4 regions of the Neobacillus camarae genome follow, and region 3 is predicted to be linked to each of the others. Evidence: riboswitches for the same ligand, from Rfam matches in the RefSeq annotation. Region 3 holds a riboswitch; each other region holds the start of a gene.
The links. A riboswitch is a leader RNA that binds a small molecule or an ion and turns the genes downstream of it on or off. The one in region 3 is predicted to bind S-adenosylmethionine.
Positions count from the first base shown of each region.

Region 1: another riboswitch for S-adenosylmethionine. It lies ahead of metK (methionine adenosyltransferase); the one in region 3 lies ahead of ACY8D0_RS01890 (homoserine dehydrogenase).
Region 2: another riboswitch for S-adenosylmethionine. It lies ahead of ACY8D0_RS03090 (peptide ABC transporter substrate-binding protein); the one in region 3 lies ahead of ACY8D0_RS01890 (homoserine dehydrogenase).
Region 4: another riboswitch for S-adenosylmethionine. It lies ahead of ACY8D0_RS10915 (LLM class flavin-dependent oxidoreductase); the one in region 3 lies ahead of ACY8D0_RS01890 (homoserine dehydrogenase).

Region 1 covers NZ_JBUCKX010000002.1:1,490,698-1,498,214, forward strand. Annotated here, with positions in the region: gene ACY8D0_RS14835 (alpha/beta hydrolase family protein) at 1-736, shown strand, start outside; gene ACY8D0_RS14840 (DUF2584 domain-containing protein) at 776-1,018, shown strand; gene ACY8D0_RS14845 (RNA polymerase sigma factor) at 1,124-1,648, shown strand; gene ACY8D0_RS14850 (hypothetical protein) at 1,629-2,585, shown strand; gene pckA (phosphoenolpyruvate carboxykinase (ATP)) at 2,603-4,192, opposite strand; SAM riboswitch class I at 4,493-4,623, shown strand; gene metK (methionine adenosyltransferase) at 4,839-6,041, shown strand; gene asnB (asparagine synthase (glutamine-hydrolyzing)) at 6,291-7,517, shown strand, end outside.
Region 2 covers NZ_JBUCKX010000001.1:630,801-638,317, reverse strand. Annotated here, with positions in the region: gene ACY8D0_RS03090 (peptide ABC transporter substrate-binding protein) at 68-1,696, opposite strand; SAM riboswitch class I at 1,857-1,959, opposite strand; gene ACY8D0_RS03085 (aldo/keto reductase) at 2,116-3,042, opposite strand; gene ACY8D0_RS03080 (multicopper oxidase family protein) at 3,627-5,300, shown strand; gene fdhF (formate dehydrogenase subunit alpha) at 5,646-7,517, opposite strand, start outside.
Region 3 covers NZ_JBUCKX010000001.1:411,163-418,679, forward strand. Annotated here, with positions in the region: gene ACY8D0_RS01865 (argininosuccinate synthase) at 1-246, shown strand, start outside; gene argH (argininosuccinate lyase) at 310-1,686, shown strand; gene ACY8D0_RS01875 (carbon-nitrogen hydrolase family protein) at 1,905-2,765, shown strand; gene ACY8D0_RS01880 (GNAT family N-acetyltransferase) at 2,786-3,448, shown strand; gene ACY8D0_RS01885 (GNAT family N-acetyltransferase) at 3,472-4,143, shown strand; SAM riboswitch class I at 4,227-4,338, shown strand; gene ACY8D0_RS01890 (homoserine dehydrogenase) at 4,413-5,645, shown strand; gene ACY8D0_RS01895 (YfhD family protein) at 6,181-6,369, opposite strand; gene ACY8D0_RS01900 (YfhE family protein) at 6,462-6,593, opposite strand; gene recX (recombination regulator RecX) at 6,761-7,517, shown strand, end outside.
Region 4 covers NZ_JBUCKX010000002.1:662,762-670,278, forward strand. Annotated here, with positions in the region: gene ACY8D0_RS10890 (LysR family transcriptional regulator) at 1-3, opposite strand, end outside; gene ACY8D0_RS10895 (DMT family transporter) at 164-1,027, shown strand; gene ACY8D0_RS10900 (VOC family protein) at 1,250-1,618, opposite strand; gene ACY8D0_RS10905 (glycoside hydrolase family 27 protein) at 2,116-3,399, shown strand; gene arfA (arabinosylfuranosidase ArfA) at 3,462-4,973, shown strand; SAM riboswitch class I at 5,294-5,397, shown strand; gene ACY8D0_RS10915 (LLM class flavin-dependent oxidoreductase) at 5,506-6,555, shown strand; gene ACY8D0_RS10920 (ATP-grasp domain-containing protein) at 6,571-7,517, shown strand, end outside.

The DNA of each region.
Region 1 (7,517 bases), on a different contig from region 3:
CCCAAATGTAAAATTAACCTTGATTACCTACCTGTCTGATGGTCTGAGGGTCAAAGGGATGCTGGCAGAACCTAAAGAAATAGATACCCATGACGGATTTCTTTATTTGCGGGGAGGAATTAAAAATGTTGGTAAGGTTCGCCCGGCGAGGATTGCCCAGTTTGCCCAGGAAGGGTTTATTGTCTTCGCCCCGTTTTATCGGGGAAACCAAGGCGGCGAGGGCAATGAAGACTTTGCCGGGGAAGACAGGCAAGATGCTTTCGCCGCCTTCCTGTTGCTAAAATCACTTCCCAAGATAAAGAAAATCCATATTTTTGGGTTCTCCCGTGGAGGTGTCATGGCCTTATTAACAGGAATTGAGTTCCCCGATGCAGCCTCGGTTGTTACTTGGGGAGGTGTTTCGGATATGGAACTTACCTACCAAGAACGAAAGGATTTGCGCCGGATGATGAAACGGGTGATTGGCGGCTCCCCAAAAAAATTCCCTGAACAATATGAGAGCCGAACCCCGCTTTATCAAATAGACAAAATCGGTGCTCCTGTATTAGTTATTCATGGAGTATACGATCACAATGTATCCGTGGAACATGCCTATCGTTTGGAGAAAAGGCTAAAGGAGCTGAACAAACCTGTGGAGTGCTGGTATTTTTCCGGGTTTACTCATTATTTTCCGCCGGAAACTAATCGGAAAGTGGTAAAGGAATTATCGATGTGGATGAAAAAACATAGCAAATAATGGTAATATAGAAGTATAAACTGCAGAGGAGCGATTGATATGGGGATGCCTCTTGAATTAAATACCCTCATTGTAACAAAAGGAAATGAGTACCGGATTGAAGAAAACACATTCCAATTAGTGAAACAGGGTTACAGACTCTATCCAATCGAAATTCCTGTGGAAGTCAGAAAAACCTTGGATGGAAACTCGAACGGAATGGCCATCATAAAAAAAGTGGTTTGGGAAAACAATACAACTACCGTAACGTATCAACTGGTCTCTTTGAATTCGACCAATTAAGCAGGTGAAAATACCTGCTTTTTTTCTTTTTGCAAAAAGTGTAATAACTTGCTTGCTTAGTCGTCTTATCTATAGAAAAACAAATGTTGGATAGGGGGGGGACGGTTGGAACGGACCCATTTGATAGAAAATTGGTTCATCGAATATGAAAAGGATGTGACCAATTATCTTGTTTATTATACCGGTTCCCGGGATGTAGAAGATTTAGTCCAGGAAACCTTTTTAAGGGCATTTCGAGCATTCAGCCAGTACAAAAAAGAAGCAGCACCCAAAACGTGGCTGATATCCATCGCGCGCAACACCGCGATAGATTTTTATCGAAAAAAATCGGTTTGGCAGAAGCTAAAGGAACGCCTCGACCAGGAAAATCCGATAACGAACGATACTCATACGGAGATGAAACTCCTCAGAAAGCTGGAGTATGAAAGACTGTACGAAGCCATCAATGATTTAAAGCCCAATTATCGTGATGTGGTCCTGTTAAGAGGTATAGCGGAGCTTTCATCTTTAGAAACAGGGCAGGTGCTTGGCTGGACTGAAAACAAAGTCAATGTCACTTTTTTTCGGGCCGTGAAAAAATTAAATGAAAGGCTGAAGGAGGGGGAGTACTTTGAACAATTTATCGGATAAAGAATTGCTCGATATGATGACCGATTTCCCTAAGCATGAATTGGATACAAATCAGCGGATAAATATATTAGAAACATTAAATAAGGCAGGACGACAAAAGCCAAAAAGACACATGAATTTACACAAACTTGGCGCCATTGCCGCATTGTTCATCTTGGCCATTGCCGCACCAATCCTTTATTATGAAACTACCAGCAAGGAAATAAATTCAGCTTCCAGCAGCCTCACAAACACGTCAGAAGTAGAAAAGGGTGACTACTTTGCCCTTAACGATCACGGGGAAATCTTTTATGCGGACAGCAACTTTGGGATACCCAACAAAGTCAGTCTATTGGCACCAAAGGACTGGATTGCCAAGGACAGCAATTCAATTGCCAAAATGATGGTCTTCCTGTGGGGGGACTATGATAAAAATTTTGCAAATAAGAAGTTGACGGTCGAGGCCGTGCATGCAAAAACTGGTGTCAAAGAGGAGCTGGCCAACACGAAGCTGGCGGGACCAATGGATGGCGCCGACGCCCATGCTTTGACAAGCTTTAAGCCGTTCCCTTTTGCAGGTAAGTGGACTTTGCAATTTTCCGTTGCTGGAAAAAGTTTTGCTGCGTTTCCCATTTACGTGAAAGAACCGTATGTTCAGGCGGATAAATGGACCTTATTGATGTCACAGGAAGATCTGCATGCCGGTTTTTATGAAGATGTCCCTATTGAAGTAACTGGGGACAATCTTCCCGATCAAATTGAGTTGGAAGTATTCTCTCTGGAAACGGCTGAAGTGACCAAATTTACTTTCGGGGATAAGACGGAATATACAGCGACGGGGGGGACAAAGGTCGCCCAGTACACAGGAGATTTTCAAATCAAAAAAAGCGGAAAATATCGTTTTACAGTAGTGAACAGCTCTCAGGCGGTTGAAGTAAGAAAGCCCGTATCCAATTAAGATACGGGCTTTACTCATTACAGGACTGGTCCGCCTTTTTCAATCACATCAGCTTCCACGTTGGTGAATTTTTTGAAGTTTTCCCGGAATTTTTCGGCTAACTCTTTGGCTTTCACTTTAAAAGCAGCCTGGTCTGACCAGGTTTTGTTCGGCTGCAATACTTCATCAGGCACACCGGCAACATGCAGCGGTATATTTAACCCGAAAATTTCATCCTTAACCGTTTCCACATGGTTCAATTCCCCTTCAAGTGCTGCCTGGACCATTGCTCTTGTGTAGGAGAGTTTCATCCGGCTGCCCGTGCCATACACTCCACCGGTCCAGCCTGTATTGACTAGAAACACATTCACGTTATGTTCGAGTATTTTTTCGCCTAGCATTTTGGCATATCGAGTTGCCGGCAATGGCAGGAACGGAGCTCCAAAGCAGGTGGAAAAAGTGGCCTCTGGTGAGGTCACACCGCGTTCTGTTCCCGCCAGTTTCGAAGTGTACCCGCTAAGAAAATGGTACATGGCCTGCTCTCTAGTTAATTTTGTAATCGGGGGAAGCACGCCAAACGCGTCTGCTGTTAGAAAAACAATAGTATTGGGGTGTCCGGCAATGCTTGGCTGGACAATGTTGTCAATGGCTTCAATCGGGTAGGCAGCCCGTGTATTTTCTGTAAAGGCACCATCGTCATAATCCGGAACTCTGGAATCCTGGTCCATCACGACATTTTCAAGTACAGTGCCAAAACGGATGGCATTAAATATTTGCGGCTCTTTTTCTTCTGATAGATTAATGGTTTTAGCATAGCAGCCGCCTTCAATATTAAATACACCGCTTGACGACCAGCCATGTTCATCATCGCCGATCAGCCGGCGGTGAGGGTCGGCGGACAAGGTGGTTTTCCCTGTGCCGGATAAACCGAAAAACAGGGCGACATCCCCTTCTTTCCCGACATTGGCAGAACAATGCATGGAAAAAATATGATTTTCGGGAAGGAGATAGTTCATGACTGAGAAGATCGATTTCTTCATTTCACCTGCATATTCCGTGCCCCCAATTAGGACAACCCTGCGCTCAAAAGAAATCAGGATAAAGGCTTCCGAGTTCGTGCCATCCACTACAGGATTGGCTTTGAAATGAGGTGCGGAAATGACGGTAAATGGATTATCATGGGACACTAACTCATCCTCAGTAGGGCGTATAAATAACTGGTGGGCAAATAAATTTTGCCAAGCTAGTTCATTAATCACTTGGATGGGCAATTGTGATTTCTTATCGGCCCCGGCAAACCCTTTAAAAACAAAAATTTCTTGTTTTTGTTTCAAGTATTCGATGACCTTATGGTATAATTTAACAAATATTTCCTCCGATATGGGCTGATTCAACGAGGGACCCCAAGCGATTTTATCCTTTGTTGCTGGTTCGTTCACAATGAATTTGTCCCTTGGCGATCTCCCGGTGTATTTTCCGGTGGAAACGCAAACGGCACCCGTTGAAGTTAACTGTCCTTCCTTTCGTCTTAGAATCTTTTCGACTAATTGCGGGACGGATAGCTGGGTGTATACATTTTGGCCGGTTAACAAATTCGCTAATTCATCGGTAATATGAACTGAATTCATTGAATGAAACCTTCCTTTTTATATGTTTTTTTAAAACGGATTATAATTATTAAATAGTATAACATATTTATTGGAATAGTCTATACTAATAACAAAAAACAATTTGTATTATATATACTTTATTCTACGGTTTTAGCTAAAGTTATAACTTTGTTTGAAATTTTAAAAGGAATATTACATAAGAACTCATAAATGTTCTGGCGTTTTCGGCTATTTGTCTATGTTTTTAGCAGCAAGTTGCAAAAAAATTCATTGACTTTAATCGATCGTCCAGTTAACATTTTAATTTGAACGGATACTCTCTTATCCCGAGCTGGTGGAGGGACAGGCCCAATGAAACCCAGCAACCTGCAATCTAAGAAAACCTTTTTAAAGGATTTCTAGGCAAAGGTGCTAAACCTGTTGCAAGGCTTGGCCTTGAACGATAAGAGTGAAAGGCGCGCAAACATTTGCATTAACCTTTCCTCATAGGGAAAGGTTTTTTTGTTAGGCACAAAATAGTGCTGTTTTACATAACAAACTTACATAACTAATAAAAATCCCGTGTTTATTTCATACTACTAAGGGAATGAGTTCCGTATCAATTTGAGGTGAATTCCTGAAGGGACCGCCTCACGTTATTTCATATTTATAGGAGGAATTCAGATTGTCCACAAAACGCCGTTTGTTTACGTCTGAATCAGTTACAGAAGGTCACCCTGATAAAATCTGTGACCAAATTTCTGATTCCATTTTGGATGCTATTTTAGCAAAAGACCCTAATGCCCGGGTTGCAGCGGAAACTTCCGTTACAACAGGATTGGTGTTGGTGGCGGGGGAAATCACCACTTCGACCTACGTTGACATTCCCAAAATCGTCCGTGAAACGATTAAAGGGATTGGCTATAATCGTGCTAAATATGGTTTTGACTCCGAAACCTGTGCGGTTTTAACTTCTATTGATGAACAGTCACCAGACATTGCAATGGGTGTTAACCAAGCGCTGGAAGCCAGGGAAGGGCAAATGTCGGATGAAGAAATTGAGGCAATTGGCGCCGGGGACCAAGGATTAATGTTCGGATTTGCATGCAATGAGACAAAAGAGCTCATGCCTCTGCCGATTTCTTTAGCTCATAAACTTTCCCGCCGGTTAACCGAAGTCCGTAAAGAGGATATTCTTCCATATCTTCGCCCCGACGGGAAAACACAGGTTACGGTTGAATATGATGAAAACAACCAACCAGTACGGATTGATACGATTGTCATTTCTACGCAGCATCATCCGGAGATTTCACTGGAGCAGATTCAGCGTAACGTAAAAGAATATGTGATTAATCCGGTTGTTCCAAAAGAATTGATTGATGAAAATACAAAGTATTTTATTAACCCGACAGGGCGGTTCGTTATTGGCGGTCCGCAGGGGGACGCCGGTTTAACCGGGCGCAAAATTATTGTTGATACTTATGGCGGTTATGCTCGTCATGGCGGCGGTGCGTTTTCCGGTAAAGACCCGACCAAGGTTGACCGTTCCGCTGCCTATGCTGCCCGGTATGTGGCGAAAAATATTGTTGCAGCAGGTTTGGCTGACAAATGTGAGGTACAGCTTGCTTATGCCATTGGCGTGGCAAGACCAGTTTCCATTTCAATCGATACATTTGGTACCGGCAAGGTGAATGAGGATGTATTGGTTCAATTAGTGGAGAAGAACTTTGATCTTCGTCCGGCGGGAATTATAAAAATGTTGGATCTTCGCCGGCCAATTTACAAGCAAACGGCTGCATACGGACACTTTGGCCGTCCCGATTTGGATCTTCCTTGGGAACGGACAGATAAAGCGGACGCACTGCTGGGGCAGACGGAAGGATGTTAATAGGATGGGAGTTGCATAACAATGTAACTCCCATTTTTATTTTTCGTCTAATTCCAGTAAAGTATGGGGATTAAAGGAATAACATGTTTACAGGCACTCTCCGCAGTGAACAATGATAATACATTGCCAAGGCTCTTACGCTTCAAATTTTCCTTATGTTCACAGTTCCTTTTTTTAAAAAAAGTGGTAGTATAAGAGAGTATGTTTTTTTCTTGGCATCAAATTAAGATGAAGTAGGTGAGGTACATAATGTGTGGTTTTATTGGTTGTGTACACGACAAACCGCAAAGCTATAACGATGAGCAAATCGAACATTTTAAAAATATGAATGATATAATTACCCATCGCGGGCCGGATGACGATGGTTATTATTTTGACGAGCATGTCCAATTTGGTTTTCGGCGCCTTAGTATCATTGACATCGAAAGCGGGCATCAGCCGCTGACCTATGAGAATGAACGGTATTGGATTATTTTTAATGGCGAGGTTTATAACTACGTTGAACTGCGCGAGGAACTATTAAAGGAAGGTCTCTCCTTTGCAACAAGTTCAGATACAGAGGTTATTATTGCTTTATACAGCCACTTGAAGGAAAAAGCGGTTGATAAATTACGCGGGATGTTTGCTTTTGTCATCTGGGATAAGCAGGAACAAACCCTGTACGGTGCCCGGGACCATTTCGGCATCAAGCCATTCTTCTATATGGAAGACGGCGAAAAAACCTATTTTGCATCTGAGAAAAAGAGTATCCTACTGGCACTCGAAAATGATGTACTCGACTATGATGCCTTGCAGCAGTATTTGACATATCAGTTTGTTCCTGAACCGAACACATTATCAAAGGGAATTTTAAAACTGGAGCCGGGCCATTATTTTATCAAAAAAGTGGGCTCGCCCATGGAAATCAAACGCTATTGGAAAGCACATTTTAACCCGGTACAAAAATCCGAAGCCGAATATGTGAAGGAAATCCGGAATATCCTGTTTGATTCAGTAGAAAAACATATGCGCAGTGATGTTCCTGTCGGCTCTTTTCTTTCCGGGGGAATTGACTCATCCATTATCGCTTCTATCGCAAAAGAGTTTCACCCAGCGATTAAAACATTCTCTGTTGGCTTTGAACGCAATGGCTTTAGTGAGATAGATGTCGCCAAAGAAACGGCGGAAAAGCTTGGAGTTGAAAACATCAGCTATGTTATTACACCGGAAGAATATATGAAGGAAGTTCCGAAAATCATGTGGCATATGGATGACCCGCTTGCTGACCCTGCTTGTGTACCGTTGTACTTTGTGGCACGTGAAGCACGAAAACATGTAACGGTAGTCCTATCCGGTGAAGGGGCCGATGAATTATTCGGCGGCTATAACATTTACCGCGAACCGCATGACCTGCAGATTTTTAATAAAATCCCTCGGGTTGGAAAAACCCTGCTTAAAGGGATTGCCAATTTGATGCCTGAAGGAACCAAGGGCAAG
Region 2 (7,517 bases), 220 kb from region 3:
GTATGTGACAATACTGCAAATTCAGCGAAACAAAAAAAGTGCAGTTGCCTGCACTTTTTTGTTTCTATTATTCTGAGATTTTTTTAGCAAAACGAAGATCGGGTTCCGATAATTCCGCAAAACGGATTCCTTCAAACTTTTTGCTGACCAATGCATTTTGAGCCGAATAATAAATCGGCAAAATTGGAAGTTCATCCATCAAGATGTCTTCGGCTTGGTGAAGAAGCTTATATCGTTTGGCTTCATCTTGCTCAACGGTAGCCTGTTGAATTAAAGCATCATACTCTGGATTGCTCCAATTTGAGAAATTGTTGGAATCGGTGGAAGTATAATGATGAAGCACGCCAATCGGGTCTAAAAAGTCCCCGACCCAGCCCATCCGTGCTGCTTGGAAGTTCTTTTGCTTAAATGTATCGATAAAGGTCTTCCATTCCTGATTCTCCAGTTTCACTTCGACACCGAGGTTTTGTTTTAACATTTCCTGGAGGGCTTCGACAATTTTCTTGTGATTGTCGGCTGTATTGTATTTAAAGGTAACTGGAGGCAATTCGGTCAAGCCTTCTTCTTCGAGCCCCTCTTTTAATAATTGCTTGGCCTTTTTCGGGTTAAACTGATAATATTTCTCAGCTTCATCACGGAAATCCTTGCCTGAAGCCGTTTTGACACCGTTTGGCACATAACCGAATGCCGGTACTTCGCCTGCTTTTGACACGCTCTCAGTAATGGCTTTACGGTCAATCGCATAGGAGAAGGCTTGCCTGATTTTCTTATTATTAAACGGCTTTTCATTGACATTAAAGGTATACGTATAAACGCTGAATTGCGGATGTGAAACGAATTCCGGCGTGCTCTTTTCCTGCTCAATCGAGTCGATAGGCAACTGTTTGATTAGGTCCAGTTCACCTGTTTTAAACATTTGATAGTAGGTAGTCGCATCTGCTACCATCTTAAAGTGAATGTCATCCATGGTAATTTCTTTGGCATTCCAATAGGTTTGACTCTTAGTAAGCGAAAGCTCTGCATCATGCTTCCATTCTTTGACAGTATAAGCGCCATTCGTGACAATTCCCGCTGCTTCGGCTGCCCAGTTTTTGTCGGCCTCCACCACTTTGGGATTAACCGGCAAATAAGCTTCACTCATCATAATTTTAGGGAAAAATTTTAACGGGTTGCTTAACTCCACTACTAGGGTTTTATCATCTGTAGCTTTAATACCGACATCTTCCACACTGCCTTTTCCAGTATTATAAGCTTCCGCTCCTTTAATATAATACATGGAAGAAGCGTCATAGGCTCCGGTAGTTGGATTCAACACCCGTTTCCATGAATATTCAAAATCTTTTGCGGTCACCGGGTCTCCATTGGACCATTTTGCCCCGTCACGGATGGTAAACGTATAGGTATTTCCATCTTCGGAAGTTTGAATTTTGCTAGCAGCACCTTCCACGATATTACCTTTCTTATCATAGGTGTACAGACCTTCATATAAATGGTCAATGACCCAGAAAGACGTGGTGTCGGATGCAAACGCAGGATCCACGGTATATGGTTCACCTGCAAGGTTTGTCGTGATCTCTTGCTTAATGTTTTTAGCTGCTTTGCCTGATGCCTGTTTGGCCTCTTGTTTCCCGCAGCCTGCAAGTCCGGATACAATCATTAAAATGGCTGCAGCCAATACAATCAAAGCTTTTTTCATGTTGTTACCCCCAGGAAGTAATATTTGTATTAATATTAGAGTCTGAAGAATCAAAATACTATTTATTGAATAATATTTTGATTCTCAGACCTACTAACAAATTAAAAAAATCCTCTCCTTGATAGGAAGAGGATTATCGCACACTAAATAGGTACTTCTCTTCTTATCTATCAGGCGAAACCTGATGGAATTGGCACAGTGTTCAAAAGAACCCGCTGCCGAGACTTCATAGGGCCATTTCCCTCCGTCTCTCTCGATAAGAGATTACAATATGCATTTGTTACAAAAGTAAGAATAATACTTTTCTTAATTACCGTCAATATATTTTTCTAAAAAAATATTCTTGTCCGTAAATTCGCAACATTTCAGTCTTTTGTCCGCAAAAAAAGCAGAAGCAATTCTGCTCCCGCCTTATCAATTTACGGCACCATATTTCCTGCTGCTTTATAAATTTGATACCATTCCTGTCTGGTCAATTTAATTTCTGACCCCTGGCAGGAATCTTTTAATCGCTGCTGTTTCGTTGTGCCAAGGACCACCTGCATGTTGGCCGGATGGCGTGTAATCCATGCGACCGCAATGGCAGTACTGGTGACTCCGTATTTCTCAGCAATCTTGTCTATTGTTTGATTCAATTCCGGAAACTTTTCGAAATCCCCAAGGAATACTCCCTCAAAAAATCCATGCTGGAATGGTGACCAGGATTGGATAGTGATATCATGCAAACGGCAATACTCCAAGATACTGCTGTCGCGGTTAATCGATTGGTCCACCTTCATGTTTAAGGTAATGCCAGAATCAATCATAGGAGTATGGGCGATTCCAAATTGCAGTTGGTTAATCACGAGCTTATAAGGTAAAGCCTTTTGCAGCAGCTCAATTTGAGCGGGATTAAAGTTGGAAACCCCAAAATACTTCACTTTACCGCTTGTATGAAGTTTCTCAAATGCGGCAGCCACTTCTTCTGGTTCCATTAACGGATCGGGGCGGTGCAACAAAAGGATATCAAGATAATCTGTTTTCAGCCGTTTTAAGATTCCGTTAACAGAATTGATAATATGTTCCTCGGAGAAATCAAAGCATCCCAAATCTGGACGAATGCCACATTTACTCTGAAGTATCATTTCATCACGGATTTCAGGATTCATTTGGATGGCTTCAGAAAACAATTCCTCGCATTGGCCCCTTCCATAAATATCGGCATGGTCAAAGAAATTAATTCCTTCATCCATTGCGGTGCGAATCAACTTTTCTGCATCACCTGCGGACAGTTGGTTAATTCGCATATTTCCCATAATAATGTTTGAAGCATTTAACTCGGTGTTGGCAATCTTTATGTATTTCAAGAATATCCTTCCTTTCGAAGAGTTTCTTCCTTAGCTTATCATAATATGATGTCCTGTTTCTGAAAAAATTTTATCACTCACTATTTCCTTACTCAAAAGATAGGGAGCGGCGTGGCTATGCAGAGTTCCAGCCTTATGTTAAGCGGGCTTCTCGGCTGGCCTTGCATACTAATCTCATTAATCCTTTGTGCAAGGCTGGAAACACCGTGAAAAGAACATCCTTTGTTCTACGCATTGAAATTGGAGCTATAAGAAGTTTATTTTCATGTACAGCATCAAGGGTTATTTTTGCTAGTTGTTGGGGCGTCATTATCTTTTACTTTTTCAATAGTCTATTCAAGATAGAACGAACGATTTTAATGGATCCCGCTTTGTAAAAAATAGGAGTTTCCTGCTTATCAACTGCACCTATTTTAATAAATTTATACGGTCGTCCTTTACGGGCTTTTCCTGATTTCATACACTATAACGAATGCCATAATAAGGAATGCAGAAAAATTAGCTGCTAATTTTTATCGTTTGCCAATTATTCTACTCAAACCACAGTTCTGCATCTATAAATAATAAACAAGAAGGTGATTTTTTTGGAAGAGAATTATAAATTTCATGAAGAAAGTAGTGATTATGAATATACAGAGTGTTGTGAAACTGATAATATGGTAGACCCATCAATACCTGCTACAATCCCGAAATTTGTTGATGAACTGCCAATTCCAAAGGTTCTAAAACCAGTATCGCGAGGGAATGATTATGATTATTATGAGGTTGAAATGAAATGTACGAAGCATAAATTTCATAAGGACTTCGGAGAAGCCCTAATCTATGGTTATAACGGTAAGTATCCTGGTCCTACTTTTGAAACAATGAAAGGACATGCCGTTAGAGTAAAATGGATTAATAATCTTCCCTTAAAACACTTTTTACCAGTGGATAAAACCTTAGATAGTGCGATTGATGACCCCGAGGTTCGTACAGTCGTGCATCTCCATGGCGCCAATGCAGCCCCTGACAGCGACGGCCACCCTGAGGCCTGGTTTACGCGCCATTTCGAATATAGGGGTCCAAAATATAACAGACAAGTCTATGAATATCCCAATCAACAACAAGCAGCCACACTTTGGTATCATGACCATGCAATGGGAGTGACAAGACTGAATCTTTATGCTGGTCTTGCAGGTTTCTATCTTATTCACGATTTTAATGAGCAGAGCCATGACCTTCCTAAGGGGAAATATGATATTCCGCTCATGATACAAGATAAATCCTTTAACCCCGATGGCTCGCTTTTTTATCCAGAAAATTTAACCCCTAGAAATCCGCTTGTCCATCCTTCTGTCGTCCGAGCTTTTATTGGGAATACCATGGTGGTCAACGGAAAGGTATGGCCCTATCTTAATGTTGAGCCAAGAAAGTATCGCTTTAGGATGGTAAATGCTTCAAATTCGAACGGTTTTACTTTTAAACTTTCAAATGGACAATCTTTCTGGCAGTTAGGCACTGATGGCGGGTTGATCAGTGTATCTAAGCCGATACAGAAATTTCCTCTCGATCCTGCTGAACGAATAGATGTCATCATTGATTTTACTGGTCTAGAAGGACAGACTATCACTCTTCAAACAGAAGAATTAGATCTTCAGGGGAATCCAGAAATCCATAAAAGAGAGGTTATGCAATTTAGAGTAGGCCGGAAAGGCGGGGATCATATTACGTTGCCCCAAAACCTTCGCCCCTTTGACAAATTAGAAGAAGGAAAGGCAATAAAAACAAGAAGATTTGTTATGAGTCAGGAAACGGATGACTATGGAAGGATTAAGTTAACATTAAATAACCTTGAGTTTAGTGATCCTGCAACAGAATTTCCTGAGTACGATACGATAGAAATTTGGGAATTTGCAAATCCTGTTTTTAATCCTAATAGTCCCATCGGCATTCCCCCAAACATTTCTCACCCTATTCATCTTCATCTTGCACAATTCCAGGTACTCAGCCGACAGCAATTTAATGTCAACACCTTTAATGCAAATCAATGGATTAACAACGGTACAGGCATAGATTTTGGACCTAATCCAGTCCTCGAACCAGACCCGAGTGAAATAGGCTGGAAAGACACTGTTAGAGTTGAAGCTGGTCAGGTTACGAGAATCATTGTCCACTTTAAAAATTTCACAGGAGAGTATGTATGGCACTGCCACATACTTGAACACGAAGATTACGAGATGATGAGACCTTTGATAGTTATTAAAAAGTATTTAGATTAGGTATTACAAGAGAAGGCGTTTACTCTTTTCCTATAAAAAATACAAATATCCAGGTCCCGATAATTCCTCCAATAATTAGATTTCTTCCTTTATCGCTAACAGCTATTGGGAGACGACACGATTTCTACTTATCAGAAGGCTCTGTTAAAGATGGCAGTTGATTTCCGCTCCAGACGCCCGCGGACCTTAGGTCGTGCCGGGGAGCCTCCTCGGCCTCGTACTCCCGCAGGAGTCGAGCATATCCGCTCCAAACAACAGAGTATATACAAAATCAACAATATCGTTTAACGGAGCATATCAAAAAAAGGCATAACTTAGTTAATTATCCTAGTTATGCCTCCCTATTTAATGTGCTTCGGTAAGAGAATAATTTTCCTCGTGTTTTTCAATTTTGACGGCACATGCCTTAAACTCAGCTGTACCGGCAAGTGGATCGGTAGCATGATTGGTTAGTTCATTCGTACTGACCTGGTCTGGAAAATGAAAGGTCATAAACACTAAGCCCCTTGGCTGTTTATTGCTTATTCTTATTTTCGTGACCACACTTCCCCTTCTGGAGCTTACCCTCACCAGATCACCGTCATTAAAACCATATTGAGCGGCGTCATCCGGATGAATTTCTAGTCCTTCCTCCGCATTCTTCACCTTTTTATAATTACTCGTTTGCACCCCGGTATTATAAAATTGCAGCCGGCGTCCTGTTGTCAGTATCAACGGATATTCTTGATCAGGCACCTCCGCAGGCGGCTGGTAATCGGCAGGCACAAATTTCGCTTTCATGCCCACATCTTTTGACCATAAACGGCTATGAAGTAATGGCGTCCCTTTATGGTTTTCATCAGGACATGGCCATTGCAGGCCTCCTTCTTCATCGATTCGCTTGTACGTTACACCGGCAAAATTAGGTGCGAGCAAGCGAATTTCTTCCCAAATATCCTCTGCTGATTGGTACTTCCAATTAGCCCCCATTTTATTCGCAATGGCCTGGACAATTTCATGATCATGACGGGATATGCCGGGTCCTTTTATGGCTGGACGCACCCGTTGGATCCGTCTTTCAGAATTAATCAATGTCCCATCGTTTTCAGCCCAGCCTGTCGCCGGAAGGACAACATCAGCAAGCATCGCCGTTTTCGTCATCAAGATATCTTGAACAACCAAAAATTCAAGATTTTCAAATAACTTCTGGACATGATTTCCATCCGCATCTGATTGGACAGGATTTTCACCAATTACGTAAAGGGCTTTAATTTCTTTCTGTTCCATCGCATCCAGCATTAAAGTCTGATGCTTGCCTATCTTTTCAGGAACCGGCTCGCCCCATACCTGTTCATGGAGCTTCCTTCCTTTAGGGTCATCAACATTCCAGCCGCCGACCAGGCGATTCGGCAAGGCGCCCATATCTCCGCCCCCCTGTACATTATTTTGGCCGCGCAACGGATTAAGTCCAGAGCCATATTTACCAATATGACCAGTCAGCAATGCCAAATTAATTAAAGAAAAGACATTTTCCGTTCCATTATGATGTTCGGTTATGCCTAACGTCCAGCAGATGGTTGCTTTATCAGCCGTTGCATAAAGGCGGGCAACTTCACGAATGTCCTCTGCAGGAATGCCGGTAATGGTTTCAGCATATTCCGGCGTATAGGATTGGACAGCTTTTTTATATAATTCAAATTGCTCGGTTGCATTTTGAATAAAGTCTTGATGAACGAGGTTTTCTTCGATTATGACATGTCCCATGGCATTGGCAAGCGCAATATCAGTCCCTACACGAACGGGCAGATACTTATAAGCAAGTTTGGTTTGGTCGATTCGGCGGGGGTCAATCACCACCATTTTGGCACCATTTTTTATTCCGCGGCGCATATGGTTAAAGATAATCGGGTGACATTCCTGTGTGTTGCTTCCCCAGACAAGAATGACATCGGTATTTTCTAACTCATCGTAGGAACCTGTAGCTGCACCTGTTCCAAACACAGTCACCAGACCGGTGACACTAGGAGCATGTCACGTTCGGTTGCAGCTGTCGATATTATTCGTGCCAATGACCGTCCGCATAAATTTCCCGGCAAGGTAGTTTAGTTCATTCGTAGATCTCGAAGAACTGAAACATCCAAATGCATCTGGACCATGCTTTTGTTTTAGCTTCGAAAATTTGTCGGCTATCAGTGTCAATGCCTCATCCCAGCTGGAGGGCGTAAGCTTTCCGTTTTT
Region 3 (7,517 bases):
GCTTTGGATGCGTTTATTGAGGAAACCCAGAAAGTCGTTTCCGGCACTATTCGCGTTAAGCTCTTCAAGGGAAATCATACTGTTGTCGGGCGTAAATCGGAGCACAGCCTATATAATGAAGAACTGGCAACTTATACAAAAGGCGATGCGTTTGACCATAATGCAGCAGTGGGCTTCATTAAGCTTTGGGGGCTGCCGACAAAAGTCTATTCCGAAGTTAACCAGAAAGAATCGGTCTTAAAATAATTCAGAAGGTGCCCTCGAATCGTTTCGGGGGCTATCTTGTTAAGCCATGAGGAGGAGCAGCATATGTCTAAGCTATGGGGCGGACGTTTTACGAAAGAAACGAACAAGCTGGTAGAAGAGTTCACAGCCTCAATTCCGTTTGATCAAAAATTAGCCAAAGAGGATATCGCGGGAAGCCTTGCCCATGTCCAAATGTTAGGGGAGTGCGGCATTATTCCAGAAGAGGATGCCGGAAAAATTAAAAGCGGCCTGCATCACATTAAAGAGATGGTTGACCACGGCGAAGTGGAATTTTTAATAGAAGATGAAGATATTCATATGAATATCGAAAAACTCTTGCTGGAACAAATCGGCCCAGTTGGGGGGAAACTTCATACAGGAAGAAGCCGAAATGACCAAGTGGCAACCGATATGCATTTATATTTGCGCACTAAAACCACAGAACTCATCACCTTGGTGGAAAATGTTCAGAAAGCCATTGTCGAACAAGCAAAAGCGAATATTGAGACGTTGATTCCCGGTTATACTCATTTGCAACGGGCCCAGCCGGTTTCGTTTGCCCATCACTTGATGGCCTACTTTTGGATGTTTGAGCGGGATAAAGAGAGATTAATTGATTCGTTAAAGCGGGTGAACTGGCTGCCATTGGGAGCAGGTGCATTGGCAGGTACCACTTTTCCCATTAATCGGGAACGGGTTGCCGAGATTTTAGGGTTTGAGACCATCTATCCGAACAGTATGGATGCCGTCAGTGACCGGGATTTTATTTTGGAGTTTTTGTCAATTGGCTCAATTATCATGACCCATATCTCCCGTTTATCCGAGGAACTGGTACTCTGGTCCAGCCAGGAGTTTCAATTTGTCGAACTCGATGATTCTTTTTGTACAGGTTCAAGCATTATGCCGCAAAAGAAAAATCCCGATGTACCTGAGCTGCTGAGGGGCAAAACCGGACGCGCCTATGGCAATTTAATCGGTCTGTTGACAGTATTAAAGGGTCTGCCTCTTGCTTACAACAAGGACTTGCAAGAGGATAAAGAAGGCATGTTTGACACCGTGGAAACCCTCGAGGGGTCATTAAAACTTTTGGCACCGATGATTGAAACGATGACCGTGAAGAAAGATGTAATGAGAAAAGCCATTAATAATGACTATTCGAATGCAACCGATATCGCGGACTATTTGGTCACAAAAGGCCTTCCGTTCCGTGCAGCACATGAAGTGATTGGAAAAATTGTTCTATACGCCATCCAGTCCGGCAAGTTTTTACTCGACTTAAGTTTTGAAGAGTACCAACAGTTTAGTCCTTTATTTGAAGAGGATATTTACGAGGTGCTGGCTCCGGAGCATGTGGTCGCCGTTCGAAACAGCCTGGGAGGCACATCTCCTGAACAGGTAAGACAACAAATTAAGCTTGCTGAAGAAAAGCTGCATCAATAAGGGATAAGCCCGCCGGATTGGCGGGCTGTTTTTTTCGTTTAGGAAGAGCGGACGGGAATCCTCTCCATTTCAATGGAGAGATGATAGTCCGCCCTCTTGATAAACCCACTAGGTTTTTATCTTTTTTCACCAAAAGCTGGATAAATTGTATTCCTTATGAAAATATTAGATAATTTGTTTAGTAACCATTTTTTCAAAAAATTGACTGGAGGAATAAGATGAAACTTAGAGTATCTGCCGTGCAGTACCATTTGCATACGATTCAATCCTTTGAGGAATTCGCTGGCCAATGCGAGCATTATATAAAAACTGCAGAAGAGTTTGGGGCTGAATTTGTACTGTTCCCTGAATTCTTTACCACGCAGCTTCTATCTATTGGAGACAGTCAGGGGCATAGCCTGAAAATTGCTGACCTGCCAAACTTCACTGAACAATATCTTGCGTTATTCTCCAACTTTGCCAAACAAACAAATATGCATATCATCGCCGGAACTCACGTACTTCGTAAGAATGGCAAGCTGTATAATACCGCCCATTTATTTTACCCCGATGGAAGAGTTGGCGAGCAGGCTAAGCTGCATATTACCCCTACTGAGGTGCATGAATGGGACATGGCCCCTGGGGATTCTTTTCAGATTTTTGAAACTGACAAAGGGAAAATCGCCCTGTTGACTTGCTATGACATCGAATTTCCGGAAATCGTCCGGATGGCGAAAGCAAAGGGAGCCGACGTGATTTTCTGTCCATCCTGTACCGACGATCGCCACGGTTTCCATAGGGTCCGCTATACAAGCCATGCCCGGGCGATTGAGAATCAAGTATATGTCGTTTTAACCGGAACGGTCGGTTCGTTGCCGACAGTTGATTTTATGCGGGCTAATTTTGGCCAGGCTGCCATTATTACACCGAACGATATCCCATTTCCGCCGCGCGGTATCTTGGTCGAAGGGGAAATTAACAATGATATGGTCGTAACAGCAGATCTGGATTTAGAACTGTTATACGAAGTCCGTGAGCGCGGCTCGGTTACCACTTGGCGGGACCGTAGAACCGACTTATATGTCGATTGGGAAAAATAACGGACCGGAGGAGAATCGGAATGTACCGAAGCCAGTTTTACGTGTTTGAACACGACCAGCCTAAGGCTGCCATCATTCGTAACTACACCAATGAAGACTTTGAACAGCTGATTGAAATCCAATCAGAATGCTTTCCTCCGCCATTTCCAGCCGAATTGTGGTGGAATAAGGAGCAATTGACTAATCATGTGACGCTTTTTCCTGAAGGAGCACTCTGTATCGAAATTGAAGGGGAATTAGCTGGGTCCTTAACAGGTCTCTGTGTTGATTTTAATCCGAACCATATGGAACATACTTGGGCCGAAATCACGGATAACGGTTATATAAGAAACCATCATCCCAACGGCAATACCCTGTATATTGTTGATATAAGTGTCAGGCCAAAATACCGGAAACTAGGGCTTGGCAAGCTGATGATGGAAGCGATGTACCACGTCATCATAGAAAAGGGGTATGAGCGTTTGCTTGGGGGCGGCCGGATGCCCGGCTATCATAAACATAAAAATCAAATGACACCGCAGGACTACCTCGAAGCAGTTGTGAAAGGGCAATTAAAGGATCCGGTCATTACGTTTCTTTTGCGATGCGGCCGCGTCCCATTAGGGATTGTGAACAACTATCTGGATGATGAAGAATCGTGCAATAATGCCGTGCTTATGCAATGGGAAAATCCATTTAAATAATATATAAGGGAGGGCGCCAGCTCATGGAATATAAGAGGATAACCACTATTGAAGATCCCAATTTTAGAAAGCTGCATGATTTAATGGGCAAAATTTTTCCATCGGAGGAAGTGCTGAAGTACGATTTATGGAAAGAGCCGTTAGAAGATCCAGGAATCCGGGTGTTTGTGGCCATCCACGATGACCAAGTGGTCGGGGCTACCGAATACCGCTATTATCCTGATTGGAACATTGCGATGACCGACTTTACTATTATTAGTAAGCAAGGCTTGAGTCTTGGACGGTTCCTCGCCGAAAACCGTATGAGAGACTTACAGGAACTTGCCCATGCCAATGGAAATGAGTTATTTGGTATGTTTGCCGAAATCTACGATCCATATCGCGCGTCCAATCATGAATTTGGCGGCGTTAGAGTAATGGATCCCTATGTACGCCGCGAAGTACTGTCACATTTGGGATATAAAAGGCTGGATTTGGAATATGTCCATCCATCCTGGGAAAATAATGGTGAAGCGGTATCGGGATTGGATTTGTGTTTCATGCCAATTTTAGATCAAACCGAAGCACTGCCTGCATCTCTGGTGAAAGATTTCCTCACCGTTTATTACTCTGTGCTGCCAAATAAGCCGCAGGAATGGCTGGATATGGTTGAAAAAGCAGCAGAAAAGGAAACAATTGATTTACTGCCGCTATAGGATAGAATATTGACTTGGAGGGAAAATTCAGTTAATATTACTTCTATATATTTCGAATTTTATTAAATTGCAAATAAATTTATCTCTTATCCAGAGTGGCGGAGGGACATGGCCCGATGAAGCCCGGCAACCTTCAAGGTGTATCTTGAAAAGGTGCTAATTCCTGCAGATTGTAGTCAATCTGGCAGATAAGAGGAGGAACTCACCCTCTTCTTATCAAGAGGGTTTTTCTTTTTATAATAAGAAATTTTATGAAGGGTGGTCTAAAAATGACTGGAATCAAAGTGGCAATTCTCGGTTTTGGCACGGTTGGAGAAGGCGTCTATCGGACAATTCAATCACATGAAGCTGAATTGACCGATGTGTTGGGAAAGAAAGTGGAAGTTGCCGCCATTTTAATAAAAAATACGGCAAAGGCCAGAACAATAGGAGACGGAGTCCTAGTCACCACTGATTTTGAAGAAATCATTCGCCTGCCAAAGCTGGATGTGGTCATCGAGGCAATTGTCGGCCAGGAACCATCCTATACATATTTAAAACGTGCCATCCAAAGAGGCTGTCACATTATTACGGCAAATAAAGAAATGTTTGCCCATTATGGTAAAGAATTAATTAAACTGGCCGGCAGTCATCATGTTCAAGTTGGTTTTGAAGCAACTGTAGCGGGAGGAATTCCAGTCATCCAAACGTTAAGGCAGCTTCTCAAAATTAACCGAGTTTCCGAAATACACGGGATTCTAAATGGAACTTCTAATTTTATTTTGACTGAAATGCGTGAAAAAAAGCAGTCATTTGCCCAAAGCCTTCTTTTGGCTCAAGAAAAGGGTTATGCAGAGGCGGACCCCACAAATGATGTCGAAGGATTTGATGCTTTTTATAAAACCATGATCCTCAGCCGGATTGCCTTCGGTTCCGAACCTATTTGGCAGGATGTGGAGCGTGAGGGGATAACCCATATAAATAGCGAACTTATAGAGGTGGCAGATCAATTGGGGCTAAGATTTAAACACGTGGCCAGTATCACCAAACTTGGCGACAAGATTCAAGCCTCGGTTAAACCTGCCCTGGTCGGAAATGAGCATCCCTTCTACCATGTAGAAGGGGTAGAAAATGCAGTCAATGTCCACTCGGATATTGTCGGAAGGATTACTTTGCAGGGGCCGGGGGCAGGAATGTTCCCGACAGCCAGTGCGGTCATAGAGGATTTGGTATATGTGAATCAATATCATGCGGCTGCGCATTCTTTACGAAAGCAAGTGGAAACAGAGCAGCAAGAAAAGGGAGAACCAAGTAAGTATTGGTTTATTCATGGTGTTAGACCGGCAACGTCCCAGTTAAATATCGTTTGGAATGATTTGGAACTTACTGGTATCACTATTGTAAAAGCAACAAAATCTGAAGTGGCACAATGGGCCAGACAATACCCTGCAGTTCGCTATTACGCGATTTTAGGGGATGTCGAATGGGAAGCTATCAAACTGGAAACGACAGCTGTCATGTAGTGGATAAGAAAGGAGCAACCGCTTCTTTCTTTTTTATGTCCAGTGAACTGGAGTTCACATACTCTTCACATTTCCAATATAAATATGTTAAAAAACTGTGAAATTGGTTGTTTTAAAACGGATGGGGGAGTATAGTCTGAGTATAGAAACGATAGTGAAAACTTCACATCGTTCATGTAATTTGATTTTAACGAGTTCTAACAATTTATTTTGGATTAACCTCTCTTTGGAACTCGCTGAAATATATCCCCCCTTTTATATAGTTACTTTGAAAGAAGCAGGAATCCCCTGCTTCTCTTTTTTTAAGTTTCTTTTATATATGGCTGTTGATTTCCGCTCCAGGCGCTCAGGGAACCCGCGGGCGTGCCGGAGAGCCTCCTCGGCGCTGGAAGGAAGCCGCCTGCGGGGTCTCCCCAGCCCAGTACTCCCGCAGGAGTCTGAACTTATCCGCTCCCATAAACAGGGTAAAAAACAACAATATCGTTTCACAGAGCCTTTTGAAAAAATGGCGCAGACCAGGACGCCTGCGTTTTTCTTAGTCGTTTCTTCTATTGGCGGCACGCTGGTTGGCTGCGTCGGCCCGTGCTTGTGCTTCCATATCCTCTTGATCAGCCAACTCTCTTGAAAATTCCACATCATATCCATCATATTTCATATCTTTTGGCACCTGTGGCAAAGATGCCTTATTTTTATCGCGAGTTTTGTGTCCGTGTGAACGGCCCATTGTAAAAACCCCTTTCACTTGTCGGTTTGAAAGCCGTAAAGGCTCCCATTACTAGGATGAACAAATGAACAGGGGTTATTAATGGAATAATTTTATAGCTTCGTTTTTCGGTCGGTGAAACCGCCAGCACGGTCGGCCATTTTAAATTCACGCTGGTATAATACCTCTTGAGTGCTTGTTAATGAATACTTTCCACGGTTTTTATCCTTTTTTCGATCTCCCATTCCGATTCATTCCTTTCGCCATTTAGAGATAAATTGGTACAAAGTGCACCTGCTGACATTTTTTCCTAATTTGCTATGAATCATACTAATAAATTTTATTTGTCCAAAACAGAAAAGTTAAATACAAAACCGGGAATATGGTAAAGTAAGGGGGAGAGGTGAAGGAAATGGCCATCATCACAAAAATCACCACCCAACAGAAAAATGAGGACAGGTTTAATTTATTTCTGGATAAAGGTAAAGGCGAAGAATACGCTTTTAGTGTGGACAGTGATGTTCTCATTAAGTTCGGATTAAAAAAAGGAATGGAAATAGATGAATTTTCAATTATGGAAGTTCAATACCAAGATGATATCCGCAAAGCCTATAACCTTGCTATTCACTATTTGGCGCGGAGAATGAGATCGGAAAAAGAGGTCAGGGAATATTTGCTGAAAAAAGAACTGGATAAGCCCATTATCAATGAGGTACTCCATAAATTAGCGAACCAGAATTATCTCCACGATGAAGAGTTTGCCATGGCCTTTGTGAGAACCCAAGTCCAAACAAGCGATAAGGGACCGGATATCATTAAACAGGAACTAAAGGAAAAAGGAATTGCTGAAGATTTCATTTTAAGGGCTCTGAAAGAATTTCCTCAAGAGTTGCAATTGGACAAGGCAGTCAAGCTGAGCCAAAAATTTTTCAATAAATCATCAAAGGAATCCCTAAAAATCCAAAAACAAAAGCTTGAACAAATGCTGGTACGAAAAGGGTACCCGTTTGGAATTATCCAGGTTGCCGCTACGGAGCTGCAAGATAACGGGCAAGAGCAAGCAGAATTTGCAGCCATCCAATATCAAGGAGCAAAAGCCCACAGGAAGTTCTCCCAATACAACGGGTTCGAGTACGAGCAGAAAATGAAGCAGGCATTGTACCGTAAAG
Region 4 (7,517 bases), on a different contig from region 3:
CACGCATTGATTCCTCCCGATTAAGTCGTTTTCCGACTTAATAGTATGACATTTATATATTAGACAATAATTGTTTCTAGTTGTAAAGTGTTTTTTGAATGTAATGAATATACAGAAAAAATCAACTAGAGAGAGGGTCAACCGAATGAATGTTTCGATGGTTATGCTATGTCTGATATGGGGGTTTAATTTTGTGATTATGAAACTGGGAAATGGCGCTTTTCCTCCCGTCCTATTTGCCTCACTGCGATTTTTGACGGGGGCCATCGTCCTCCTTGGCGTGAGTTTTATGAAAAAAAATCCCCTGCCAAATAAATCGGATTGGAAGTGGGTCATCCTCTGCGGACTGTTCCAAACCACCTATTTTAACATCGCTATTCAAATCTCGCTTAACTATGTCAGTGCCGGTCTTACTTCGGTTTTGACTTACAGCATGCCGTTGTTTTTATCGATTATGGCCCATAAGTGGATTCCTAATGAACAATTGACACCAAGAAAGACGTTCGGAATCGTGCTGGGTATCGCTGGTTTATTCCTCGCGATGGATATTCATTTAGGGGGAAACGTCTGGGCAGTGTTACTGGCCTTAAGCTCCGCTATTTCTTGGGCAGTGGCCAACTTGATTTTTAAACTGAAATTAAAGCATTGTGATAGTGTGCAATTTACCACATGGCAAATGACCATTGGAGCGCTGGGTTTATTGGTCTACTCTCTATCATTTGAACATGGGGAAGCGCATTGGGGTGTAATGCCGTCGGTTTATATCCTGTTTTCCGGAATTGTTGCCTCCGCGCTGGCATTCGTGATGTGGAATCATATTTTGAGCCTTACGGAAGCAAGCAAAGCATCGACTTCTCTACTGCTTGTGCCCGTCGTAGGTGTCATGTCTGGATGGCTATTTTTGCATGAGAGTTTGAGCATCGTAACCTTGGGAGGAATTTTATTAGTTTTGGCGGGAATATGGTTTGTGAATAGTAAAGGGAAAGGTGCCCAATTGAAAACGAAGGTTGTGGATAAGGCAGCTTAAACGAAACAGGGTGCGCTGGGGACGGTTCTAGTGAAAAAAGCATGAGAACCGTCCGAAGCTGCTGATTGGATGGGTAGTGGATAAATAGTTTGCTTTTTTTTGCTAGTTCCGTTCGCCGCAGAGTTGTTTTGCTCTTTCAAACCGTCCTTTAAAAGGAATGGTTTTTATTTACCGGCGATTTCCGGCATTTTCCATTTTTGGGATTTTCCCAGCTGTTTAGCACTACATGGCAGGGCCAGCTTTTAATTCAATCAAATAAAGGGGATTCCCTTCAGGATCGCTGAAGTAGGCGATTCGGGTGGCTTCTTCTTCCATAATTGGCTGGAACTCGACACCACGGGATTTTAGCAGCGCGATTGCTGAATCCAATTCTTCGACTTCCAATCCAATATGGATGCTCCCTGACTTACCAGGATTTGAATCTTGTCCCTCGCGAGGATGTACAAGTCCAATGGCCAACCCCGGTGCTTCGAGCTGCACCAAATGTCCTTCTACTCTAAATTGAACCTTTAATCCGAGGGTTTCTACGTAAAACTGTTCTGCTCTTGTTAAATCATCGACTACGATCGTTACGCTGCTACTCTTAAACATGGTTTGTCCCTCCCTATTTCCATCTTATATTATTCTAATCCATCATTGTTTTATTTACAAAAAAGGTGCGGCCGGAATTCGCCAAAATTTTTAGGAGGGATAGCGAAGAAACCTAAATAAGAGGAGGATTATCACAAAATTTAATCATACGTTTGTTTAACTGACAACTTTTTTAGCTGCGAATTCCGAGAAAACCAATGATTACAGGCATAACGTAAAATCTAATTAAACGTTTAATTTGTTCATGATTTGTCATTTATTAGATGATTTTGAAGGAGGGGAATAGATTGAAAGATGGACATGCTGCCGGCGTAAAGAAAAGACTTAATCGATAGGCGTGAATCAAGAATTAGGAAAGAGGGATGAACACCGCGGGTATGGTTTCTTCATTTTGATGGAGGAGTTATATCACTTTTGCCGAATATTCTGTGTGTACACCAAGGCCATGGGAATTTTCCTTATGGACTTTGGACTTCATACAGGAAGGATATTATCGGATGAAACATCATAATTATGCCAAGACCCCGCCATTAGGCTGGAATAGCTGGGATTGTTTCGGGGCGTCCGTTACAGAGGATGAAGTCAGAGGGAATGCTGACTATATGGCAAAACATCTTAAACCTTTTGGCTGGAAATACGTGGTCGTTGATATTCAGTGGTATGAACCTGGCGCAAATTCCTCGGCCTATCGTCCGTTTGTGCCGCTGGAAATGGATGAATATTCGAGATTGACCCCGGCGGTAAACCGATTTCCTTCGGCGGCGGAGGGGAAAGGATTCCAGCCATTAGCGGATTACGTTCACAGTCTGGGATTAAAATTCGGAATTCATATCATGCGTGGGATTCCGCGTCAGGCCGTTCATGCCAATATGCCGATATTAGGGACCCGTGCTAGAGCGAGAGATATGGCCCATTCCAATTCCATCTGCCCTTGGAATACAGACATGTACGGGGTGAATGCATCGAAAGAAGGGGCCCAAGAATATTATGATTCCTTGTTCCAGCTGTATGCCCAATGGGGAGTGGATTTTGTAAAAGTAGATGACCTTGCCGCGTCCAAGCTTTATCACTTCCATAAGGATGAGTTGAAATTGATCCGCCAAGCCATTGAAAAGTGCGGAAGAGAAATAGTCCTCAGCCTGTCACCTGGTCCAGCACCGCTCGAGTATGCAGACGAATTCATGACTAACGCCAATATGTGGCGGATGACGGACGACTTTTGGGATGAGTGGAGCCTGTTATACAAGATGTTCGAGCACTGTGAAAAATGGAGTGAATATGTGGGGCCTGGCCACTGGCCTGACTGTGATATGCTGCCACTTGGGCATATTCGAATCCGTTCAGTCGAGGGCGGCAGAACACAACAGTGGACACAATTTACGAAAGAGGAACAAATCACCATGATGACTTTATGGTCGATTTTCCGTTCTCCGCTCATGTTTGGCGGTGAACTCCGTGACAATGATGAATGGACATTATCTTTGTTAACCCATAAAGAGGTGTTAGAAGTAAACCAACATAGTCATGATAATCGGCTTGTCTTTCGCAAGGGTGATCATGTGGCATGGACAGCGAAGAGCCAAGAGGATCATACCTTTTTAGCATTATTTAATGTAGGTGAGGAAACGGCCACACTCCATGTTCCACTAGAGCAGCTCCAACTTTTCTCCGGAAAAAAAGTGAGAGATTTGTGGAAACAAGAGGAAATGGGCGAGGTAGAAGATGTGGTGGAGCAAACGTTGCCGCCACACGGCGCTGTGCTATTGAAACTGTATGATTAACAGGATATTTTTTTTACTAAGTTACTAGGCTTATCTATCAGAATAGGAGAGGAAGAATCAACATGTCTGCGACGAAAGCAAAAATGATTTTAGAAAAAGATTTCAAAATCTCGGAGATTGATAACCGTATTTATGGTTCCTTCATTGAACATCTAGGCCGTGCCGTATATGGCGGCATTTATGAGCCGGGGCATCCCCAGGCTGATGAAAATGGCTTCCGGCAGGATGTCATGGAAATGGTCAAGGAACTTCAGGTGCCGTTGATCCGTTACCCTGGCGGCAACTTTGTATCCGGTTACAACTGGGAAGACGGAGTCGGCCCGGTGGAAAACCGCCCGCGCCGTTTGGAACTGGCCTGGCGCACGATTGAAACCAATGAAATTGGCACGAATGAGTTTATGAAATGGGCCAAGCTGGTTAATGCGGATGTGAATATGGCGGTAAACCTTGGAACCCGCGGCATTGATGCGGCCAGAAATCTTGTTGAGTACTGTAATCATCCGGGAGGCTCGTATTATAGTGATCTGCGTATTTCACACGGGGTAAAAGAGCCTCATGGGATCAAGACTTGGTGTCTGGGCAATGAAATGGATGGGCCATGGCAGATTGGCCACAAGAATGCGGTCGAGTATGGACGGATTGCCCAAGAAGCCGCAAAAGTCATGAAGTGGGTCGACCCGACGATTGAGCTGGTTGCCTGCGGAAGCTCAAGCCGGACGATGAATACATTTGCAGATTGGGAAGCCACTGTGCTGGACCATACGTACAATCATGTAGAGTACATATCGCTTCACCAGTATTACGGGAATCGTGAAAATGATATCGCCAACTATCTGGCCCGTTCCCTTGAAATGGATGATTTTATTCGTTCCGTGATTGCGATTGCTGACTATATCAAAGCGAAGAAGCGCGGCAAAAAGAATATTAATCTCGCATTTGATGAATGGAATGTTTGGTATCACAGCCATGAGTCGGACAAGAAGATTGAACCTTGGAGCATCGCCCCTCCACAGCTTGAAGATATTTATACTTTTGAAGACGCCTTATTGGTGGGCTGCATGCTGATTACCCTGTTGAAGCATGCGGACCGGGTGAAGATTGCCTGCCTCGCCCAATTAGTGAACGTCATTGCCCCGATTATGACAGAAAATAACGGAGTCGCATGGAAGCAGACGATTTTTTATCCCTACATGCATGCTTCTGTTTATGGCAGGGGTGTTGCCTTGAATCCGATTATCTCCAGCCCGAAATATGACAGCAAAGATTTCACCGATGTTCCGTACCTGGAGTCCACTGCTGTTTATAATGAGGAACAGGAACAGCTGACCATCTTTGCTGTGAACCGCCACTTGCAAGAAGGTTTAGAGTTAGATGTGGATATCCGCAATTTTGAGGGATATGAAGTCATGGAACATATCGTTCTTGAAAATGCCGACATAAAGTTAACCAACTCAGCCAAAGGAACACCTGTCGCGCCACATTCCAATGGGAATGCCAAGTTGGAAGATGGCAAGGTTTCGGCTGTGCTTCCTAAGTTGTCCTGGAATGTCATTCGCTTGGCAAAAAGGAAATAGAATGACAGGGGGCAGTTCGAAAAAAGGGCCTTAGAAAAGAAAGCTAATAGCTTAGTATTTGAGCTGTTAGCTTCTTTTCTAATTAATTATCATGGACCTCCCTATTTCCCCTAAAGGTCCATTTTCCTTCGGCACGGTCATTAGAGACCCATCCTAAATCCCTTGATGACCCTTTTTGCTTTGGTACGGTCAATAGGGTTAAGTGGCAAAAAATCATGAAAACCATAGATACTTAGAGTATAGAAATATTTGATTGACAATTTGGTGAATTTGAACTATTATCGCATTATAATAATTAACAAGTTGAATGTACATTTTTCTTCTTATCCAGAGAGGTGGAGGGACTGGCCCTTTGAAGCCTCGGCAGCAGGTTCTTATGAATACTGTGCCAATTCCATCAAGCACATCGCTTGAAAGATGAGAAGAGGGTTAAAGAACTCTCTTCTTAGGAGGAGAGTTTTTTATTTAAATAAAAATCCAACTTAAATGATAGGAAAACTAGAGTATTAGAACAATAGAGGAGAGAATATAAATGAAATATGGTTTTTGGTTACCGATTTTTGGAGGCTGGCTGCGAAATGTGGAAGACGAAAATATGCCGCCCACCTTTGAATATGCGAAAAACGTCATTCAATCAGCTGAAAAATGGGGATACTCGACAACTCTAATAGCTGAATTATATCTAAATGATATTAAAGGACCGGAACATGATTCTCTTGAAGCTTGGTCCACAGCGGCCGCGCTGGCAGCAGTGACGGAAAAAATTGAAATTATGACGGCAATTCGCCCTGGTTTTCATAACCCCGCTGTTGCCGCAAAAATGGCCGCCAATATTGATCAAATTTCCAACGGCCGTTTTACGCTAAACGTGGTTTCAGCTTGGTGGGCTGAAGAAGCGCGCCAATATGGCGGCATTTTTACGGAACATGATGAGCGATATGCTCGTACCGAAGAGTTTATCGATGTTCTTAAAGGGTTATGGACAGAAGAAACGTTCAATTACACTGGTCAATTTTACGATTTACAAAACACGAAGCTTGCACCGAAACCTGTGCAACGGCCTAACCCGATTCTTTATGCAGGCGGTGAAAGTGAAAAAGGCAAGCAAACCATTGCCGAAAAATGTGATGCCTATGTGATGCACGGTGGAACCGTTGAAGAGATTGATCGAAAAATCACCGATATGAAGGCACGCCGTGAACAAACTGACAATGACCCATTTCGTTCTTTCGGAATGGCCGCTTATGTGATTTGCCGCGATACTGAAGAAGAGGCTCTGGCAGAGCTTGAAAAAATTACGACGGTGAAGGATTCTAGCGGATATGCTGGCTTTAAAGATTTCACGACCAAATCACATTTAGAACAACAAATCCAATTGCAGGATTATTCAGTTTCCAATCGTGGCCTCCGTCCGAATTTAGTAGGAACTCCAGAACAAGTAGCTGAAAGAATTTTACAATACGAGGAAACTGGCTTAGACTTATTGTTATTACAGTTTTCACCACAACTAGAGGAAATGGAACGCTTTGCCAAGCAGGTTATGCCATTAGTGGAACAAAAACGTAGTTTAATAAAGAACTAGGAAGGGGCTGTAAAAATGAGCAAGGTATATGTGATACATGAAAATAGTGAGTGGACCGTCCATTTAACCAAAAGGTTAGAGGAACTGGGTGTTCCTTATGAAGAATGGCATTTAGACGAAGGAACGTTAGATTTATCATCAGAACCACCAGAAGGGATCTTCTATAGCCGGATGAGTGCTTCTTCTCATACACGCGACCATCGTTTTGCAGCGGAATTTACTGGGCAGGTATTGGCTTGGCTTGAAGCGCATGGCCGTACGGTGTTAAATGGAACGAGCGCTCTAAAGCTGGAAGTGAGTAAGGTTTTACAATATTTAGAGTTAAACAAGTATGGAGTTAAGACTCCAAAAACGATTGCGGCGGTTGGAAAACAAAACATTATTAAGGCGGCTGAAAGCTTTGCAGGACAGCCGTTCATTACGAAGCATAACCGTGCCGGAAAAGGCTTAGGTGTTCAATTATTCCAAAGTATCGATGCTTTAAAAGCGTATGTGGAAGGTCCGACTTTCGAAGAACCTGTCGATGGCATTACGCTTATTCAAGAATACATCCAATCTCCTGAAAGTTACATCACTCGTTGTGAGTTTGTAGGCGGAAACTTTGTTTATGCTGTTAAGGTAGATACTTCGGAAGGATTTGAACTTTGCCCAGCGGACGCCTGCCAAATTGGCGACCTGTTCTGCCCGGTAGGAGAAAAAGTCGAAGAGAAGCCTAAGTTCCAAATCATTGAAGGTTTTGAGGACGAAATTCTAGAAAAATATAAAGAGGTTTTAGCGGGAAATCAGATTCATGTGGCTGGAATTGAATTTATCAGAAATGCAGATGGCGAAATTTTCACGTACGATATCAATACCAACACGAACTATAATTCGGATGCAGAAGCAAAAGCTGGAAAATACGGAATGCTTGAAGTAGCTGCATTTTTAAAGAAGACATTAGAAGAAAAGTACACTCCAACAAC